2 regions of the Variovorax sp. KBS0712 genome follow, and region 2 is predicted to be linked to the other one. Evidence: riboswitches for the same ligand, from Rfam matches in the RefSeq annotation. Region 2 holds a riboswitch; the other holds the start of a gene.

Region 1 (10,400 bases), on a different contig from region 2:
TGTCGACGGCGGTGTGCGCGGCGGCATTGACGATGACGTCGGGGCGCACCGCCAGCACGGTTGCGGCCAGCTGCTCGGGGCGGCTGAAGTCGGCGTGGAAGTCGGTGCTGTCGAAGTCCAGTGCGACCACTTCGCCGAGCGGTGCGAGGCTGCGCTGCAGCTCCCAGCCGACCTGTCCACCTTTGCCGAGCAGCAGCAACTTCATGCGGAAACCTTTGCGGGTGTGGCGTCGTACTGCTTCTCGACCCATTCACGGTACGCGCCGCTTTGCACGTTGCGCACCCACTCGCCGTTCGCGAGGTACCACTGGACGGTCTTGCGGATGCCGGTGTCGAAGGTCTCGGCGGGCTTCCAGCCGAGTTCGCGCTCGAGCTTGCGTGCATCGATGGCGTAGCGACGGTCGTGGCCCGGGCGGTCCGTGACGTAGGTGATCTGTTCCTTGTACGGCTTTCCGTCGGCGCGGGGGCTCAGTTCGTCGAGCAGCGCGCACACGGTGTTGACGATCTCGATGTTGGGCTTCTCGTTCCAGCCGCCGACGTTGTAGGTCTCGCCGAGCTTGCCGGCCTCGAGCACGCGGCGGATGGCGCTGCAGTGGTCCTTCACGTAGAGCCAGTCGCGCACCTGCATGCCGTCGCCGTACACGGGCAGGTTCTTGCCGGCCAGTGCGTTGACGATCATCAGCGGGATCAGCTTCTCGGGGAAGTGGAACGGGCCGTAGTTGTTCGAGCAGTTGGTGGTGACCACCGGCAGGCCGTAGGTGTGGTGCCAGGCGCGCACGAGGTGGTCGCTGGCGGCCTTGCTGGCCGAGTACGGGCTGTTGGGCTCGTACTTGTTCTCTTCGGTGAAGGCCGGGTCGGTCTTGGAGAGCGAGCCGTAGACCTCGTCGGTCGACACATGCAGGAAGCGGAAGGCCGCCTTCTGGTCGGCCGGCAGGGCGTTCCAGTAACCGCGCACCGATTCGAGCAGGCGGAAGGTGCCGAGCACGTTGGTCTGCACAAAGTCTTCCGGGCCGTGGATCGAGCGATCCACATGCGATTCCGCGGCAAAGTTCACAACGGCACGGGGTTTGTGCTCGGCCAGCAGGCGATCGAGCAGCGCGCTGTCGCCGATGTCGCCCTGCACGAAGACGTGGTTCGCGTTGCCCTTGAGCGACGCGAGGGTCTCGAGGTTGCCCGCATAGGTCAGCTTGTCGAGGTTCACGACGGGCTCGTTGCCCTGCGCGATCCAGTCGAGCACGAAATTGGCGCCAATGAAGCCTGCGCCGCCGGTAACCAGGATCATGGAGTCCCCTGCATGTAGAAAAAAGTTTGCTTTACCAAAAATCAACATTCAATTATCCCATCGGTGTGAAGTGCCGATGTACAGGGCTTGGCCGGCTTGCGGGGCCCGCCTACAATCGCCAACAATTGCAGGAGAGCGGGCCTCCACGGAGGCCCTACCGAAGGCGCAAACTCCCATAAACGCTCAGGTCGGCCCGACGACATTCCAGGCAACGCCCAGGAACTTCGGCAAGGGGTCAGTACTGCACTCATCGATACAGCCGTCTGGAGAGCCGCCACGCCATGTGGCGCACCGAAGGAGCAAACCCGCTGCGGGTGCAGCAGGGTGAATCTCTCAGGTACCGAGGACAGGGGGAGCGGCAACTTGGACATCGGCCGTCCGGTTGCTCGCTATTTTTTCAATAGCACTCCACGCCCGCCGTTCAAGCGCTGCAAACTCAAAGGTACTTGCAATGCGTGTGATCGTTCTTGGCGCCGGCCTGCTCGGCGTGACTTCGGCCTACTACCTCCAGCAACTCGGCCACGAGGTGACCGTGATCGACCGGCAGGCCACCCCGGCCGCCGAAACCAGCTTCGCCAACGGCGGCCAGATCTCGGTCAGCCATGCGGAACCCTGGGCCAATCCGAGCGCGCCGCTGAAGGTGCTGCAATGGCTCGGCAAGGAAGATGCGCCACTGCTCTTTCGCATCCGCGCCGACATGCGCCAGTGGCTCTGGGGCCTGCAGTTCTTGCGCGAGTGCCCCCCCGCGCGCACCCGCCACAACATCGAACAGATCGTTCGTCTCGGTACATACAGCCGGGAAATGTTGCAGCAATTGCGTCGAGACACCGGCCTGAACTATGACCAGCGCACGCAAGGCATCCTGCACTTCTACACGACGCAAAAAGAATTCGACGGCGCCCTCGCGCCCGCCGAGCAGATGCGTGCCCTGGGCTGCGAACGCCTGGTCATCTCGGCCGACGAGGCCATCAGGATCGAACCCGCCCTCGCCCACATCCGTCCGCAACTCGCCGGCGCCACCTACACCGCCGAAGACGAATCGGGCGACGCCAACCGCTTCGCGCGCGAACTCGTGAAGCTGGCCGAGGCGGCCGGCGTGAAGTTCCTCATGAGCCACACGGTGACCGCGCTGCGCGAAGCCGGCGGCAGCATCGACCACGTCGAGGCGACCGACAACGAAGGCCGCTTCCAGCGCATCCGCGGCGATGCCTTCGTGCTTGCGATGGGTTCGTTGAGCCCGCTGTACGCCGCGCCGCTGGGCATCCGCCTGCCGATCTACCCGGCCAAGGGCTACTCGGTGACGCTGCCCGTGAAGGACGCATCGAAGGCGCACCAGGTCTCGCTGACCGACGACGAATACAAGCTGGTGTTCTCTCGCTACACGTCGGAGTCGGGCGACCGCCTGCGCATCGCCGGCACGGCCGAGCTCAACGGCTACGACCGCGACCTGAACCGCGTGCGCTGCGAAGCCATCGTGCGGCGCGTCGAAGAACTCTTCCCCGGCGCCGGCGACACCGAGCGCGCGCAGTTCTGGACCGGCCTGCGCCCGGCCACGCCGAGCAACGTGCCGCTGATCGGCAAGACCAAGCTGCCGAACCTGTTCCTCAACACCGGCCACGGCACGCTCGGCTGGACGCACGCCTGCGGCTCGGGCAAGTCGATCGCGCGCATCGTGAGCGGGCTGGCGCCCGAGGTCGATTTCGCGTTCGCCGGCATGCCGGCGCCCGCGCCGCGCGCCGTGCAACCCGCACTGGGCTGACACGACACGCGCCCTCGGGTCATGCCTTGAACGTGACCCAGGGCTTGAGCCGCACGGCGCAGCGGATGAGCCCCGCGCTTTCCTGCGCCTCGATCACCGCGCCGATCGGCTTGTAGGCCTGCGGCGCCTCTTCGATGCGGCGCTCTTCGCGCAGCGTCACGCATTGCCAGCTGGCATCGGCGTCGCCGGGTGCGGGCCGCATCGCGCGCACTTCCTGCCGACGCATGCGCCGGCCGGCGCCGTGGCTGCACGACCACAGCCAGTCCTCATGCCCCAGCCCGGTCGCAAGGTACGAGTGATCGCCCATCGACCCGGGAATCAGCGCGAGGTCGCCCGCATGCGCCGGCGTCGCGCCCTTGCGATGGATGTTCATGCCGTGCTCGCGCAGCACCACGTTGTGCGGCACGTCGACCACCAGCGTCGACGCCGTGGCGCCCAGCAGCTCGGCGAAGTCCTTGCGCACCAGCTCGGCCAGCACGACCCGGTTGGCCCACGCATAGCGCGCGGCCACGCCCATGGCTTCGAGGTACTCCTGCGCCAGCGGCCCGGCCAGCCCGTACAGCCCGCTCTTCGGATGGCGCAGGCCCTGCGGCCATTCAGCCCGCGCGCGGTCCATCCAGCGGCCGCCGACATGGAACCCGATGTCGCGCGAGCCGCTGTGGATCATCACCACGACCTCGCCCGCCTTGAGCCCCGCGCGATACGCCGCGTGCCGGTCCATCACCTGGTCGACCACCTGCAACTCGACGAAGTGGTTGCCGCTGCCCGGCGTGCCGAGGCACGGGTCGCGGAACACCTCGTGGCGCGCGCCGGTGTAGGCCGACGGTGCGTGCCGCGACTGCCCGCCGAAGCTCGCCAGGCCGATGCACGCGCCGATCTCGGCCTGCAGCCGGTCGCGGTCGCAGGCCGCCCAGAGCCCGTCGTTGCGCACGGCGTCCAGGAACGCGGCCGGCCCTTCGTCGAACAGCGCGCGAAACGCCGCCGTGTGCACCGGCACGTCGCGCCCGTTGTCGAGCAGGCTGCGTGTGAGCCGCGCGAGCAACTGCGTCTTGTGCGGCGCCACCTGGTCCAGCGTGAGGCCGGTGGTCAGCAGGCGCATGCCGCAGTTGATGTCGGTGCCGACTGCGGCGGGAATCACGAAGTCGCCATCGGTCGCGACCACGCTGCCCACCGGCGCAACCGAGCCCGGATGAAAGTCCGGCGTCGCGCAGGCCTTGCACACACCGTGCGCGCCGTCGGGCGAGCGCACGCTGGCGAAGGCCAGCAGCTGGTTCACTGCTTTCTCTTCCAGCGGCAGGCTCTGCGGCAGAAGCACGGTCGCCTGCGCGGCTTCGTTGCGCAGGTGATAGATGCCGTCGCGGTAATCGACGGCGATGTTCGCGCGCGAAAAGGCGCGCTGGAGTCTCGAAAAATGACTGTGGGTAGGGCTGCCCATGGCTGCAATTCCATTCGGGGAAACCGTGTCGGTTTCCGGGCCCCGTCACATCGCGTGGCGGGGCGAAAGAGATCGACCGCGTGCCTCGGGGCGCGCGGATCACTCTTTCTTGCAGCAGCAGAGATTCAAGAAAGCGGGCGGATTCTAGCGACGCGAAGCGCCTGCGAACACAGTGCGCAGGCGCGCGCGTCGTTTTTTCCCGTCAGTCAGTCAGTCCGGCGCCGTGAACACCGTCAACACGCCGGTGTAGCCGTACAGGTGGTGGCGTGCGATTTCGCCCGCGGCGAAGAAGCCGACCAGCGGCACGTCGCCCAGCGCATGCCGCACGATCTGCAGTTCGGCGCCCGGCGCACCGAAGTGCGGGCCGCCGCGCCCCGAGCAGCTCACGTACACCGCGCCCGCGATGCGCCGCGCGGGATGCGGCGCGGCCTCGGCCTCGCCGGCTGCCACGGCGCGCGCCGTGGCCAGCGTCTGTTCTTCGGGCTCGAGCTCTTCACGAATTTCGGCGCAGATGCGCATCAGGTCGGCGCGCGCCGCCTGCGCGTTGCGGCGGCAGAAACTCAGCCGCATGCCGGCCTCGGCGTTGTCGGCAATGGCGATGCCGCGCCGCGTGGGGTCGAGCCCGATGATGTGGCGCACCAGCACGTCGGCGCCCAGGTCGCCGGTGCGGCGGATGCCGTCGCTGCCCGCGTCGGCCAGGCCGACCAGCGTGTTGCGCACGGCGTCGATGGCTTCCTGCGGCCGGTCGAGCGACACCTGCAGGTCGGCCAGCAGCACGTCGAGCGCCGGCTCGCCATCGAGCGACAGCAGCAGGTTGCCGTCGGCCTCGGTGATCTCGCGCTCGCGCGCGCCGCCGGTGCGCAGCGGCTGGCAGCCCTGCGTGACGCGCGACACCAGCCGCACGCCCTCGCCGAACACCACGCCCGACAAGCCGCCCGAGAACACACCGCCCGCCGCACCGTGGCCGCGGATGTTGCCGTTGCCGCCGACCGCGAACTGCAGCGCCCCGCCACGGCCGGACGAGAGCCCGCCGAACAGGTAGCCGGTGTCGGTGCGGCCCGCCATCTCGGCGATGAGCTCGCCCAGGTCGGGCGTGGCCGGGTCGGCGTGCACGAGCGCGGTGTGTGCCTCGAAGCCGCTCATTTCGGAGCTGCCCAGCGGCGCCACGCCGGAGAACACGCGGTACTGGTCGCTGGGCAGCGCGCACAGCATCAGGCTCAGGCCGGGCTCGTCGAAGTACTCGGCGTTGTTGGCCGACACGCCGATGCCGACGGTGCCCGACCAGTCGGTGACCTCGGGCAGCTCGGCGCTCAGGTGATCGAGGATCTCCTGCGCCTCGGCCGCGTAGTGGTCGGTGATGTAGAGCAGCCCGAGCGTCGGGTTCGACGCGTAGTCGGGCAGCGCCATCTGCGCGCGCAACTGGGCCAGCACGAGGCCGGCGGCCATGCGCCATTGCGGGTGGGTGGCATGGCCGGTGGGAAACAGTTTCATGGTGCGTACCGACCCGTGCGTCGTCGTCTGGAAAGGTGTCTGTAAGACGTCAGCGCCGGCCGGAGGTTCGCTTGCGCGCGGCGGTGGACGTGGTTTTCTTGCGCGCGGCGGGTGCCGGCGCGGCTTTTTTCGCTGCAGCTTTCTTCGCGGCGGTCTTGGCGGCCGGCTTGCGCGCCGCCGTCGCCTTGCCGATGACCTGCCCCACGGCGTCGGCCAGCGGCTGCGCCATGGCCGGCACCTTGAGCTGCGCCGCGTCCTGCAGCGCGGTGCTCGCGATCTGCTGGAACTGCTCGGTGAGCGAGCCCCACCATTGCATCGGGTCGACCACGCCGGCAGCGCCGTTGGACGAGGCGGGCTTGGCGCGCGACGTCTTCTTCGGCGCCGGGGTTTCCTCTTCTTCCGCTTCTTCCTCGGCCTCGTCGAACTCTTCTTCCTCTTCCTCGACGGGCTCCGGTTCGGGCCGGGGTGCGGGCGCCGGGGCGGGAGCCGGTGCAGGTGCCGGCGCCATGGCCGCTGCCTGCTTGGTGAACGCGCTGGCGATGTCTTCCATCCGCACGTTCATGCCGCGCAGGGTCGACAGCGTCATCTTCTGCACCTCGAGCGCCTGGATGGTCGCCTTGAGCGCGTGGCCGTTCTGTTCGAGCCAGTACTGGACGGTCTTGAGTTCCTGGATGCGCTTGTCGACCTCTTCGACGCTCATGGTGGGCGCCACCCAGCTGGCCAGGCTGGGGATGCCGGGCACCGAGCCGGAGCCCGCGGCGGCACCGCCGGCGAGGTTCTTCAGGAAGTCGAATCCGGGGACGAACTGGCTGAAGTCGAAGGGTTTGCTGGCGTTGCTCATGCGGGAGGTCTCCTGGCTGGGTTTTCTTGTGTTGCCAGCTTACTCCAAGCCCTTTGCAAGCGAATCAGAGCTCGTCCCTGACCCGGCTGAAAACCTTCCAGAAATTCGCGTCCTGCGAGGTCGCGAAGTTGATCCGCATCATCGTGCTCGGCGGGCGGCGCGCATGGAACAGCGAGCCCGGCGCCAGCAGGTAGCCCTGGTCGAGCATGCGTTGCGTGAGCGCGTCGGTGTCCACGCCCGTGTCGACCCAGCCGAACAGCCCCGCCGGCTCCGAGGCGAAGGTGCAGCCGTGCGACATGGCGAGCTTCACGGCGCGGCCGCGCGCGCCGTCCAGGCGGATGCGCACGCGCTCCGAATGGCGGCGCAGCTGGCCCTGGTCGATGCACCACGACAGCGCCCGCTCGAACAGCGTGGGCGAGGTCAGCGTGGCCAGCAGCTTGGTCTCGAGCAGCCGCTCTTTGAGCGCGGGCGAGGCGGCCAGGAAGCCGATGCGCCAGTTGGGCGCCAGGATCTTCGCGAAGCCGCTGACGTAGATGGTGCGCTGCAGCCCGTCGAGCGCACTGAGCCGCGTGGCGTGCTCGGGCGCGAGGTGGCTGTAGGTGTCGTCCTCGACGATGTGGAAGTCGTGCTCGTTGGCCAGCTTGAGCACGCGGTGCGCGCTGCCCGGCGTGAGGCTGTAGCCGGTCGGGTTGTGCAGCACGCTCACGCTGACGAACAGCTTGGGGCTGTGCAGCTTGCAGTACTGCGCCATCACGTCGAGGTCGGGTCCGTCGGCGCGGCGCGGCACGGGGAGGATGCGCATGCCCAGCGCCTCGAGCCGCGCGAACTCCAGCGCCCAGCCGGGCTCCTCGACCATCACCGGATCGCCCGCGCGCAGCAGCGTGCGGCTCACGATGTCCAGGGCGTGCGTGGCGCCGATGGTGGTCACGATCTGGTCCGGCCCCGCCGGCACGTTGATGCGCACCAGCTTTTGCGACAGGCTGCGGCGCAGCGCGAGATCGCCCGAAGGCTCGCCGTATTGCAGCGACAGTTCCTGCAGCGCCGACGTGGTGGTCACGCGGCGCACCGCGGTCGCCAGGAAGGTCGAGGCCATCCAGTCGGGCGGGAACACGCCCATGCCTGGCTGCGGCTTGTCGCTCGGACGGTGGAACATGCTGCGGATCAGCGAGCTGGCGTCGGCCGGCACGCGCGAGGCCATCATCGGCGGCACCACGGGCACGGCATGCGCCGGGTTGCGCGAACTCTCGGGCGCCGGCGCGGCGTCGCGCACGTAGAAGCCACGCTGGCGGCGCGCCTCGACCAGCCCTTGTGCGAGCAGCTGGTCGTACGCGGCGACCACGGTGTACGGGCTCACGCCCTGCTGGCGCGCGCACTCGCGCACCGAGGGCAGGCGCGCGCCGGGCGCCAGCAGCCGGTTGCGGATGCGCTCGGCGAGGCGGTCGGCCAGCTGCCCGGTCAGGGACTGGGTGGAGGTTCGGGTCAGCATCGGATCGGGCTGCATCGCACAGAGAGCAAGAAAAGGGCGGCGTGTGTCGAAGGAATGACCAATACAGATTTCAGATTTGTTCGATCATCTGTACTGGAACTGTAATGGTCCAAAGTTTAGAGTCTGTGACATGAACTGGCAAGAATTCACCGCGCTGCTGGTGCTGGCCACGGCGATGAGCTTCTCGCCCGGCCCCAACACCACGCTCTCCACCGCCCTGGCGGCCAACGGCGGCCTGCCGCGTGCGATGCGCTTCGTGGTCGCGGTGCCGGTCGGCTGGACCTTGCTGCTCGCGATCTGCGCGGCCGGCCTCGGCGCGCTGGTGGTGGCGATGCCGCCGCTGCGCCTGGCGATCAAGGGGCTGGGCATCGCCTACCTGCTGTGGCTGGCTTACAAGCTCAGCGGCAGCGCCCAGCTCGGCAAGGCCGACAACGCCCGCCTCTCGGTCGGCTTCGGGCAAGGCGTGATGCTGCAGTTCGTGAACATCAAGGCCTGGCTGCTGGCGCTCACGCTGGTGGCGGGCTGGATCGCCGGCCAGCCCGACGCGCTCGCGCGCTTCGCCATCGTCGCGCCCGTGATGCTGACCTACGCCTTCACCAGCAACTTCGCCTATGCGCTGGTCGGCGCGCTGCTGCGCGAGTGGCTGGCCAAGGGCCGGCGCCTGCTGTGGTTCAACCGCGCGATGGGCCTCATCCTGGTCTTGACGGCCTGGTGGATGGTGGGCGTATGAAGCTCGCCATCAAGGACGAAACGCTGGGCATGTGGCTCGGGGTGGTCGGCGTGGCGCTGTTCGCCATCACGCTGCCGATGACGCGGCTGGCCACGGGCACGCAAGAGGCGCCGCAGCTGTCGCCGTGGTTCGTCACGCTCGGGCGCGCGGCGCTGGCGGGCGTGCTGTCGGCCGTCTTTTTGCTGGTCACGCGCTCGCCGCGCCCGGCGCCGCACCAGTGGAAGCCGCTGGGCATGGCGGTGCTGGGCAACTGCATCGGCTTTCCGCTCTTGCTGGCCTTTGCGCTGCGCGTGGTCACGGCCAGCCATGCGGCGGTGGTGACGGCGCTGCTGCCACTGGTCACGGCCGCGGTCGCGGCCTGGGTGCTGCACCAGCGCGCGCGGCTGGGCTTCTGGCTCTGCGCCATCGCGGGCAGCCTGCTGGTGGTGGTGTTCTCGGTGCTGCGCGCGCAGCAGAGCGGCCACGGCTTCGGTTTCGAATGGGCCGACCTGCTGCTGGTCGGCGCGGTCGTCGCGGCCTCGGTCGGCTACATCTACGGCGCGCAGGTCACGCCGTCGCTCGGCGCCGAGCGCGTGATCTGCTGGGTCTGCGTGATGGCGCTGCCCGTGACGCTGCCCGCCACCATCGCCCTGTGGCCGCAGCAGCCCGTGGCCGCCTCGGCCTGGGTCGGCTTCACCTACGTGGGCATGTTCTCGATGTGGATCGGCTTCTTCGCCTGGTACCGCGGCCTGGCCCTGGGCGGCGCGCTGCGCGTAAGCCAGACGCAGCTGCTGCAGCCCTTCCTGTCGATCCTCGCGTCGATCCCGCTGCTGGGCGAGCCGCTCGACCTGGTGACGCTGGGCTTCGCCGCCGCCGTGGTCGCCACGGTGGTCGCGGGCAAGCGGCTGTCGCAACCGGCGGCGCCTGCCGCTGTTCCACGCGGCGCCGAGCCGCAGGCCAGGAGCTGAGGACCATGACGCTGTTCAGCCATGTCACCGTCGGCTGCACCGACCTGCCGCGCGCCGCCGCCTTCTACGACGCGGTGCTGGCCCCGCTCGGCCTCATCCGCCGCCCCGTGACGCCCGACGGCGGCCCCGACGCCGCCTGCTGGATCGCGCCGGGCCAGACGCTGCCGCGCTTTTACGTGTACATCCCGCTGGACGGCGAACCCGCCAGCGCCGGCAACGGCAGCATGGTCGCGTTCTGCGCGCCCTCGCCGCAGGCCGTTCACGCCGCCCACGAGGCGGCCCTGCGCCACGGTGGCCGCGACGAAGGCGCGCCCGGGCCCCGCCCCCGCTACGGGCAGGGCTATTACGGCGCCTACCTGCGCGACCCGGACGGCAACAAAATCCATGTCGTGCACCGTGGCGACATCCCGCCATCCTGACGACACACTCA
Region 2 (10,400 bases):
GCAGACGATGTCGGCATCGAACTCGCCGGGAGCGACCAGCAGCGTCAGCGCCAGCAGGTCGGCCGCGACGATGAAGGCGGCGTCGCACTGGTGCGCGTGGCCCGCGAGCGGGCGCAGGTCGTGCACGTGGCCGGTGGTGGCCGGGTACTGCGCGAGCACGCCGAAGAATTCGCCGCTCACCATCAGGTGCGGCAGCGTTTCCGACACGGTGCTCACCTTGACCTCGATGCCCAGCGGCGCGGCGCGGGTCTTGATGACCTCGATGGTCTGCGGGTGGCAGTCGCCAGAGACCAGGAACACGTTGCTCTTGCTCTTCACGCTGCGCTTGGCGAGCGTCATCGCCTCGGCGGCGGCCGTGGCCTCGTCGAGCATCGAGGCGTTGGCGATGGCCATGCCCGTGAGGTCGCACACCATCGTCTGGAAGTTGAGCAGGGCTTCCATGCGGCCCTGCGAAATCTCGGCCTGGTAGGGCGTGTAGGCGGTGTACCAGGCGGGGTTCTCCAGGATGTTGCGCAGGATCACGCCCGGCGTGTGCGTGCCGTAGTAGCCCTGGCCGATGAAGCTCTTGAACACCTTGTTCTTCGACGCCAGCGCCTTCAGCTCGGCCAGCGCGTCGGCCTCCGTGACCGGCGCGGGCAGGCGCATCGGCCGGGCACGGCGGATGGCCGCCGGCACGATGCCGTCGATGAGCTCCGCGCGCGTTTCCGAGCCGATCACCGGCAGCATGCGCGCCTCGTCCGCCGCATCGATGCCGATGTGGCGGGCGAGGAATTCTTCGGCGTTCTCTAGTTCTTGCAAAGAGGGAAGGGCGGGAATCGGCATGGCGGTGAAGGCTCGGGGGAGAAGGAACGAAGGTGCGAGGAAGCTGCTGTTCAGCGGATCAGGATTCGGCGGCGAACTTGTCGTAGCTGGCGGCGTCGAGCAGGGCGTCGAGCTGCGCGGGTTCGCTCAGCTTGACCTTGAAGAACCAGCCGGCGGCCAGCGGGTCGCTGTTGGCCAGCGACGGGTCGGCGCGCAGCGCTTCGTTGACTTCGGTGATCTCGCCCGACACGGGCATGAACACATCGGCGGCGGCCTTCACCGACTCGACCACACCGGCGACCTCGCCCTGCGCGAAGGTCTTGCCCACTTCAGGCAGGTCGACGAACACCACGTCGCCCAGCGCGTCCTGCGCATGCACGGTGATGCCAACGGTGGCGGCGCCGCCTTCGGCCGCCACCCATTCGTGGTCCTTGGTGTATTTGATGCTCATGAAAAAACTCCTCGTGGAAAAAATGGAATCGGGGTGCAGAGCCTAGCCGGGTCTGCGGGGTTCAGTGTCGGTCAGCCGCGGTAGTAGCGCGTCGGCACGAAAGGCAGGGTCGAGACCTCCATCGGCACCGGCTTGCCGCGCACGATGGCCTGCACGCGCGTGCCGGGCTCGGCGAAGGCGGCGGCCACGTAGCCCATGGCCACGCAGCGGTCGGCCGTGGGGCCGAGCAGGCCGCTGGTGACGGTGCCGATGTCGTGGCCTTCGAGCGACTGCAGCAGCGTGCCGTCGCGCACCGGAATGCGTTCGAGTGCCACGAGGCCGACGCGCTTGCGCGTGAGTGTCTTGTGGTCGGTGTGGCCGGCCGCGCCCGAGGCGACGGCAGCCAATTGGGCCAGCACCTTGGCCGCGCCCGGGAAACCGCCTTCGCGCGCACCGCCGGCGCGGCGCACCTTCTGGATCGCCCAGTTGAGCGAGGCTTCGACCGGGGTGGTGGTGGTGTCGATGTCGTTGCCGTACAGGCACAGGCCGGCTTCGAGCCGCAGCGAGTTGCGCGCGCCCAGGCCGACGGGCTTCACCTCGGGCTGTGCGAGCAGCAGGCGGGCGAGGGCGTCGGCGTCTTTTGCGGCCACCGAGATCTCGAAGCCGTCTTCGCCGGTGTAGCCGCTGCGGGTGACGAAGGCGGCGATGCCGCCGATCTGCACCGCGCCGCCGGTCATGAACACGAAGCGCTCGATACCGGGCGACAGGCGCGCCAGCGTGGCCGCGGCCTGCGGGCCTTGCAGTGCCAGCAGCGCGTGGTCGGGCAGGGGCTGCACCTGGCAGCGCGCGCCGATCTTGTCCTGGATGTGGGCGATGTCGGCCACCTTGCAGGCGCCATTCACGATCACGAAGATCGAACCGTGGCCTTCGTTGAAGAACATCAGGTCGTCGAGGATGCCGCCCTCGTCGTTCAGCAGCAGGCCGTAGCGCTGCTTGCCGGCGGGCAGGTCGATCACGTCGACGGGCATCAGGGTTTCGAACGCGGCGGCGGCGTCGGGGCCGACCAGGCGCAACTGGCCCATGTGCGAGATGTCGAACAGGCCGGCCGCGTCGCGCGTGTGCTTGTGCTCGGCCATGAGGCCGGCGGGGTACTGGACCGGCATCGAATAGCCCGCAAAGGGCACCATGCGGGCGCCCAACTCGACGTGGAGGTCGTACAGCGGGGTCTTGAGAAGTTGGGCGTCAGAAGCGGTAGAAGCGGCCACGGGGCACTCCAAAGGGGCAGTCGAAATCCATGGCTGCAACGCCACGGGCCACCCCTGCTGTCCGCTTTACCTGAGAGATTCGCCCCACGATCGGGGTTTGCTCCTTCGGTGGGCCGCATGCAATGCCACGGCCTCTCTCCAGCAAGGAAACGCCGGTGGTTGCCGGCGTCTTGTCAGTCCTTTTGCCTGAGCGTTCGGGGAACCCCTGCGCCTTCGGCGGCCCCGTCGCGCGGGGCTCTCTCCTGACCCGGCGAGTGTAGTGGATCGCGGGGCCGGGGCTGGCGGCTCAGTGCACGGTTTCGGCCGGCGGCAGCAGCTTGTCGATGCGCTCGCGCAGCGAGTCGGCGCGCTCGGGGCCGGCGGCCTTCTCGATCTCTGAGAGCATCAGCGCGGCGATGGTCAGCATGGCTTCGCGGTCGCGGGCCTCGCGCAGGGCGTCGCGCATCTGGTTGGCGAAGCGCGGGTCGCGGCGCACGAACATGCGCTCGCAGATGTCGAACAGGAACATGCGCGTGGTGGCCAGCGAGCGCTTGCCGTCGAAGCTGTCGGCCGAGGTGGCGACCTGGATCGGCTCGGCGGCGGGGACGGGCGTGGGGGCCGGTGCAGGAGGCGGCGCGACCGGGCGCGCGACCTGCAGGTAGCCGCGCTGCATCAGCCCCTGGATCGCCTGCTCGGCCTCGACGCGGCTGGGGAACAGCGGGCTGAAGTCGGTCAGAGAGCGCCGGCCGTCGGCCATGAGCAGCAGGGCGCGCTCACGCTGGCTGAGCGTGCGCTGCCCGGCCTGGAGTTCGTCGCGTGCCTTCTCGGTCTTGGTGGGGAACATGGCGGCCACAGCTTTCGGAGGTCGAAGGCTGCAGCATCGTTGCAAGTGGTGACATCTTCGTGAACCATTTGCCTTACAGGGAAAAGGCGGTGCGCGTCAGTTGCCCGCGCTCTCCTTGCGGATCAGCCAGCGCGGGCCCACGCGCTGCAGCTCGAGCGTCTTGCGGTCGGTCTCGGTGAGCGCGTCGGCGCTGTAGACCTGCCGGAACTGCGCGCTGGCCGACGTGCCCTGGACGCTGATCACCAGCCCCTCGATGCCCACGCTGATGCGCGACTTGCCCGTGATGCGGGCGCGCCGGTCGGCCTCCCAGCGCTCGCGGGTCTGGCCGCGCGCGGGGGTGAAGTCGCTCGCGTAGGCTGCGAGGTAGCGCTCGACGTCGCGCGCGGACCAGGCGGCGGCCCAGGCGCGCACGGCGGTTTCCACTTCGGCGAGGTGGGTGACGGGATTGGCGGGGGCGGCTGCTGGCGCAACGGCTGCAACGGGCGCGGCGGCCGGCGTGGCCGCGATACCGGCGGTGGCCAGCAAGCCGGCAGCGACAAGGCTGCTGCCCTGGGCGACGATTCGGTGCATGGCGTCCTTCTCTTTCCTTCTTCTTGTCTGTCAGGCTCGACGTCGAAGCTTGCGTCGATTCTGGCAGTGAAAGAGCAGGCGTGCGGCGTGGAATCGCCCACGGATTTCGGTGGTTCGTGGTTCAGGGCGCGTGCACAGGACACCGGGTGCTTCCCTCCGCGAATGTCCCCCGCCTTCGGCTCCTCCTTGATTTCGCTGCGGGAAGCACCCAGTGCCCTGTGCACGGTGGGCGCTGCCGTTGCGCGGGAACGGAACTCAACTCAGGCCGCCGCAGCCTCGCCCGCCATCACCTGCACCGTGCGGTTGCGCAGCCGCAAGGCCAGCACGGTCGCGACGCACAGCACGCACAACACCACCGTGAGCGTCACGCCGAGCCCGCGTGCATCCGACAGCAGGCCGAACAGCGGCGACACCAGCCCGCCGACCGAGAGCGCGAGACCGAGCGTGATGCCGCTGGCGGTGGCCGGGTTGCGCGGCAGGTAGTCCTGCGCGAGCGTCACCTGCGCAGCGAAGGGCAGGAACATGCTCATGCCGAGCAGCGCGGTGCAGGCCAGCGCCGCGCCGGGCGTGGAGGCGAGCACGAGGCCCGCCATGGCCGGCAGCGCGAGCAGGTAGCCGCAGCGGATCGTGCCCATGCGCCCGGTACGGTCGCCGAGCCAGCCGCCGGCCAGCGTGCCCACGGCCCCCGCGGCGGTGAAGGCGGTGAGCGCCGCGGCGCCTTGGAAGGTGGTGCCGTGCAGGTCGCGCGTGATGCGCAGCGAGAGCATCGACAGCACCGTGACGTAGGGGATCGACCAGCCCACGATGGTCGCCACCAGCAGGCTGAAGGCGCGCCAGTCGTTGTGCGGCTTCAGCACCTGGGCGCGGGCCTGCGCGGCGCGCGCCGCCGTGGCCGCATGGTGGGCCGCCGCGCTGCGCCGCGCGTTCGCCGCGACCCACACCACGCCCATCGCCAGCGCGGGAATGCCCAGCAGATAGCTGCGCGACAGGCTGCCGCCGCCGACCACCGTGGCCGCCAGCACGGGCGCGAACGAGGCGCCGATGGTGCCGCCCACCGAGAACACGCTCATCGCCTTCTGCGAGGCGCCGCCGCCGCGCGCGCGGCCACGGTGGCGGGCGGGTGGTAGGCCGCGATGCCCAGCCCGCACAGCGCGACCGCGATCCAGGTCAGCAGGTAGCTCTGGCTCAGGCCCGCCAGCACCACGCCCAGCGCCGCCACCAGGAAGCCCACGGGCACCAGCCAGGCGCGCGGGTGGCGGTCGGCGTACAGGCCGAACAGCGGCTGCACCACGCTCGACAGCCCGGTGGCCGCCAGCATCAGGCCGCTCACGGCCGTGTAGCTGTAGCCGCGCTCCAGCACCATGAAGGGCAGCAGCGCGGGCACGAGGCCCTGGTAGAGGTCGTTGACGGCATGGGTGCCGGTGAGCAGCCCGAGTCGGCGCGTGTTCATGCGATGGCTTCTTTCCTGGATGTCCGGTTGGAGAAAAAGAGGGAGAAGAGCCATCGTAGGAAGCCATGGGAAGATGTTCTCGCTACGAATGTGCAAACATCGTCGCGAAATGGACAAACTGAATCTGCGCCCCGACGAGGGCGAATCGACTCCGCGCGCGGTCGCCGTGCTGGCCACCGATCCGGCGGGCGACGCCTTCATTCCGCCGCATGCGCACCGGCGCGGGCAGCTCATTCATGCGATTTCGGGCGTGATGATGGTCGGCGCCGCGGCCGGCAGCTGGGTGGTGCCGCCGGGGCGCGGCGTCTGGGTGCCGCCGGGCATGACGCACCAGATCCGCATGGCGGGCGAGGTGAAGATGCGCACGGTCTTCGTCGAGCCCGGCACGCGGGCCGACCTGGGGGCCGACTGCCGCGTGATCCACGTGGGGGCGCTGTTGCGCGAGCTGATCGTGGCGGCCGTGTCGCTGCCGCTGGACTACCCGCCGGGCGGGCGCGACGAGCGCGTGATGGAGCTGATCCTCGACGAGATCGAGGCCGCGCCCGCGCTGTCGCTGCATGTGCCGATGCCGCGCCACGCGCGCCTGGCCGCGCTGTGCGAGGCGTTCATCCGCGACCCCGCGCAGCCCGCCACGCTCGACGGCTGGGCCGTGCGGCTGCACATGAACGCGCGCACGCTGGCGCGGCTGTTCGAACGCGAGACCGGCATGACTTTCGGTGCATGGTGCCGCCAGGCGCGGCTGCTGCTGAGCCTGCCGCGGCTGGCCGCGGGCGCGTCGATCCTGGAGGTGGCGCTGGCGCACGGCTACGAGAGCCCGAGCGCCTTCACCGCGATGTTCCGCCGCACGCTCGGCGTGCCGCCGAGCCAGTACCTGCACCCGCCGGCCTGAGGCGGGTGAAGGCGGGGGCGGGAGCGGCCTGCGCCGCTACTTGAACCCGAGCGCGCGCGGCAGCCAGGTGCTGAGCATCGGCACGAAGGTCAGCAGCATCAGCACCGCGCCGTGCGCCCACAGGAAGGGCACCAGTTCCTTCACCAGCGCCGACATCGGCACCTTCGACACGTTGCAGGTGACGAACAGCAGCCCGCCCACCGGCGGCGTGATCATGCCCAGCGTGAGGTTGAAGATCACGATCATCGCGAAGTGCACCGGGTCGACGCCCAGCTTGATCGCCACCGGCGCCAGGATCGGCGCCAGCACCATCACGCCCGGCAGCGGCTCGATGAAGATGCCGAACAAGAGCAGGAACACGTTGACGATGATCAGGAACATCCACGGCGAGAGGTTCATGCTGATGAGCCATTCGGCCATCTGCTGCGGAATGCCTTCGATGGTCAGCACCCACGCGAACGAGGCCGACAGGCCGATGATGATCAGCACCGACGCCGACAGCAGGGCCGAGCGCGACAGGATGTCGGGCAGCATCTTCCACTCGAGCGTGCGGTAGATGAACTTGCCGCACACCAGCGCGTAGAACACCGCCACCACCGACGCTTCGGTGGGCGTGAACCAGCCGGCGCGCATGCCGCCCAGGATCACCACCGGCAGCAGGATGGCGGGAATCGCCTTCCACGTCGTGATGAGAATTTCGCGCAGCGGCGGCGTCTGGCCGTCGCCCTTGTAGTTGCGCTTCTTCGAGACGTAGAAGTTCACCACGCACATCGCCACCGCGATCAGGATGCCCGGCACGATGCCGGCCACGAACAGCTGGCCGACCGACACCGTTTCGTCCTGCAGCGCGTAGATGATCATGATGATCGAGGGCGGAATGATCGGCCCCACGATGGCCGTGGAGGCCGTGAGCGCCGCCGCGTACGAGCGGTCGTAGCCGGCCTTGTCCATCATCTTGATGAGCATCGAGCCGGGGCCGGCCGCGTCGGCCAGCGCCGAGCCCGAGATGCCCGAGAAGAAGGTCAGAGACACCACGTTGGTGTAGCCCAGCCCGCCGCGGCGGTGGCCGACGAACTGGCCCGCGAAGCGCAGCAGCACCTCGGTGAGCGAGCCGCCGCTCATGAGCTCGGCGGCCAGGATGAAGAAGGGCACGGCCATCAGCGGAAAGCTGTCGATGCCGGTGAAGGTTTCCTTCAGCAGCACCATCAGCGGGTAGCTTTCCGCGAGGATCAGGGTGGCGGCCGTGGCCAGGCCGAGCGCGAAGGCCACGGGCACGCCGATGGCCAGGAACACGCAGGCGGAGACGATCAGGACAATGCTGGCATCCATGGTCTTCTCCTTACAGCGAGGCCGACGCGTTGGCGTCGAAATGCGCGTCCGACGCGAACTCGCGGTTCAGCACGTAGCCGCGCACCACCAGCAGCCAGTGCACGATCAGCAGCACGCCGCCGATCAGCATCGCGCTGTAGATGTAGGCAAACGGAATCTGCGTCACGGCGGTGAGCTGGAACATCGTGCGCTCCATGTAGAGCCAGCCGTACCAGACCATGAAGCCGAAGAAGGCGAACAGCAGCCCGGCCACCACGATGCGCACCGCCACGGCCGCGGGCCGGGGCAGGGCGTCCTGCAGGTTCTCGACCGCGATGTGGCCGCCGTAGCGCAGCACGGGCCCGGCGCCCAGGAAGGTGAGCCAGATCATCATGTGGCGCGACACCTCTTCGGCCCATTCGATCGACTGGTTCGTGGTGTAGCGCAGCACGACGTTGGTGAAGATGATGACGGACATGGCCGCCAGCAGGAGGATCAGCGCCCACCGGTTGGCGGCGAGAAAGTAGCGCTCGAAAGCTTGCACGTTGTGGTTCTCTGTGGTGTCGGAAATGCGAAGCGCCCGGCACACTGAGGCGGGCCGGGCGCGGTCGGGGCGGAGCAGTCTTACTTGACGTCCGTGATCTTCTTGATGTTGTCGGCGCCGAATTCCTTGGCGTAGCCCACGTAGGCCGGCTTCAGGGCTTCGCGGAAGGCCGCGCCGTCGACGGTGCGCGTGACCTTCATGCCGTCTTTCTCAAGCTGGGCGATGCCGTTGTTCTCGTCGTCGTTGACCTTCTTGCGCTGCGCGATCGAGGCCTTCTTCGCCGCTTCGGTGAACACCTTCTTGTCGGCGTCCGAGAGCTTGTTCCACACCTTGGGCGACAGCAGCAGCAGCGCCGGCGAGTAGACGTGGCCGGTGAGCGACAGGTGCTTTTGCACCTGCGAGAACTTCGAGGACAGGATCACCGGAATCGGGTTTTCCTGGCCGTCGACCGTGCCTTGCTGCAGCGCGCCGAAGAGTTCCGGGAAGGCCATCGGCGTGGGCAGGATGCCGAAGGTGCGGTAGCCGTCCATGTGCACCTTGTTTTCCATGGTGCGCATCTTCAGGCCGGCCGCGTCGGTGGGCTTGACGATGTCGCGCTTGCTGTTCGTCATGTGGCGAAAGCCGTTTTCCGTCCAGGCCAGCGCGATGATGCCCTTGCTCGGGAACTTGGTCAGGATGTCCTGGCCGATGGGGCCGTCCATGACCTTGCGGGCGTGGTCGTAGTCGCGGAACAGGAAGGGGATGTCGACGATCTTGACCTCGGGCACGAAGTTGCCCACGGGGCCGGTCGAGGTGTTCAGCAGGTCTTGCGTGCCCAGCTGGATCGCTTCGATCTGCTCGCGCTCGCCGCCCAGCGCCGAGTTGGCGAAGTGCTGGCACTTGAAGCGGTTCTGGGTGTTCTTCTCGACCTCTTCGCAGAACACGGTGGAGCCCACGCCGTAATGCGATTCCTTGGACGTCGCATAGCCGATCTTGAGAACGGTGGGTTGCTGCGCGAGGGCGGCGCTGCCCAGGGCGAGCGAAAGGCAGGCGGCGGCGATGTGGCCGAATTTCATGGTGTCTCCGGGGAGTTGGGGGTCGAAAGCGCGTCAGGCGCAGGTCAGGAAATGACTATGCACCAATAACCAGTTTGACCGCGTCGGGACTTTCACGGACGTAGGCGCGGATCACCGCGTCGAAGCTCTCGTCGGCCGTGAGGCCGAGGGCCCGCGCGCGCGGCGTGTCGAAGCGTCCGGGCCAGGTTTTCACGATGCGGCGGATGGCGGCGTCGGGCGTGCGGTCGAGCAGGTCGGTGGCGGCGCGGCCGGCCACGCGTTCGAGCGCGGCGGCCATTTCGCCCACGGTGGTGGCCAGCGAGGGCAGGTTGAGCGCGGTGCGCGGGCCCCAGTCGGCGTCGCTGGCTTCGGCGGCGCGCACGATGCCTTCGATGGTCCGGGCCGGCGAGGCGATGGCCACGGGCGTCTCGTCAGGCACCGGGCAGGCCGCGCGCAGGCCGGCGAGCGGCTCGCGGATCATGCCGCTGAAGAAGCCCGAGGCCGCGCCGTTGGGCAGGCCGGGGCGCACGCTCACCGTCATGAGGCGCACGCTGCGCCCCTGCACGAAGCCCTTGCGCGTGTAGTCGGCCACCAGCTGCTCGCCGATGAATTTTTGGATGCCGTAGCTGGTCTGCGGCGTGGGCAGCGTGTGGTCGTCGATGAGCGCGGGCAGCGGCTGTTCGGGCGAATCGCCGAACACGGCGAGCGAGCTGGAGAACACCAGCACCGGCCGCGTGCCGAGCGCGCGCAGCTTCTCGAGCAGGCCGTGCGTGGCGGCGAAGTTGCTGCGCATGCCCAGGTCGAAGTCGGCCTCGCATTCGCCGCTGACGGCCGCTGCCAGGTGGAACACCGCGTCGGCCTCGCGCCAGAAGGTGGCGCCGTCGTCGGCCAGCTGGGCGTTGAGGTCGCCGGTGGCGGCTGCGATGCGCGCGTTGGCCGCGAGGTCGGGCGGCGGCGGGGCGCGGTCGACCAGCGTGATACGGGCGATGTCGCGGGTGGGCGCGCCGGCGAGCGAGAGCTGGCCCAGGGCCAGGAGGGTGCGCGCCAGGCGCGCGCCGAGAAAGCCGGCGCCGCCGGTGATGACGATGTGCATGGGGTCCTGTCTCCTTGTGTCCTTGTGTCGCGAGGATAGCGTCGGCGGTATCGCACAATTTGCGCATGCCCATGCTGCCTCCCGATCTTCTTGCCACCCTGCGACTGCCTGTGCTGCAGGACGCCGACCTCGACACCCAGGCTTCCTTCTTCAAACGGCCGGAGGTCCGCGCGCTCTACTTCGAGGTGGTGGA

Evidence for each region. A riboswitch is a leader RNA that binds a small molecule or an ion and turns the genes downstream of it on or off. The one in region 2 is predicted to bind glycine.
Region 1: another riboswitch for glycine. It lies ahead of FFI97_RS27700 (D-amino acid dehydrogenase); the one in region 2 lies ahead of gcvT (glycine cleavage system aminomethyltransferase GcvT).

What each region holds. Positions count from the first base shown of each region.
Region 1 is NZ_VCCD02000003.1:623,237-633,636, forward strand. Features, by position in the region: gene rfbD (dTDP-4-dehydrorhamnose reductase) at 1-205, opposite strand, end outside; gene rfbB (dTDP-glucose 4,6-dehydratase) at 202-1,281, opposite strand; glycine riboswitch at 1,400-1,491, shown strand; glycine riboswitch at 1,535-1,641, shown strand; gene FFI97_RS27700 (D-amino acid dehydrogenase) at 1,733-3,040, shown strand; gene FFI97_RS27705 (RtcB family protein) at 3,060-4,475, opposite strand; gene FFI97_RS27710 (FIST C-terminal domain-containing protein) at 4,686-5,966, opposite strand; gene FFI97_RS27715 (PhaM family polyhydroxyalkanoate granule multifunctional regulatory protein) at 6,016-6,807, opposite strand; gene FFI97_RS27720 (PLP-dependent aminotransferase family protein) at 6,872-8,293, opposite strand; gene FFI97_RS27725 (LysE family translocator) at 8,424-9,023, shown strand; gene FFI97_RS27730 (DMT family transporter) at 9,020-9,970, shown strand; gene FFI97_RS27735 (VOC family protein) at 9,982-10,389, shown strand.
Region 2 is NZ_VCCD02000001.1:2,270,898-2,281,297, reverse strand. Features, by position in the region: gene gcvP (aminomethyl-transferring glycine dehydrogenase) at 1-822, opposite strand, end outside; gene gcvH (glycine cleavage system protein GcvH) at 881-1,252, opposite strand; gene gcvT (glycine cleavage system aminomethyltransferase GcvT) at 1,324-2,496, opposite strand; glycine riboswitch at 2,544-2,648, opposite strand; glycine riboswitch at 2,665-2,751, opposite strand; gene FFI97_RS10475 (hypothetical protein) at 2,783-3,319, opposite strand; gene FFI97_RS10470 (hypothetical protein) at 3,416-3,889, opposite strand; partial or broken gene FFI97_RS10465 (MFS transporter) at 4,150-5,252, opposite strand; gene FFI97_RS10460 (AraC family transcriptional regulator) at 5,449-6,228, shown strand; gene FFI97_RS10455 (TRAP transporter large permease) at 6,265-7,557, opposite strand; gene FFI97_RS10450 (TRAP transporter small permease) at 7,568-8,080, opposite strand; gene FFI97_RS10445 (TRAP transporter substrate-binding protein) at 8,161-9,135, opposite strand; gene denD (D-erythronate dehydrogenase) at 9,191-10,207, opposite strand; gene FFI97_RS10435 (hypothetical protein) at 10,273-10,400, shown strand, end outside.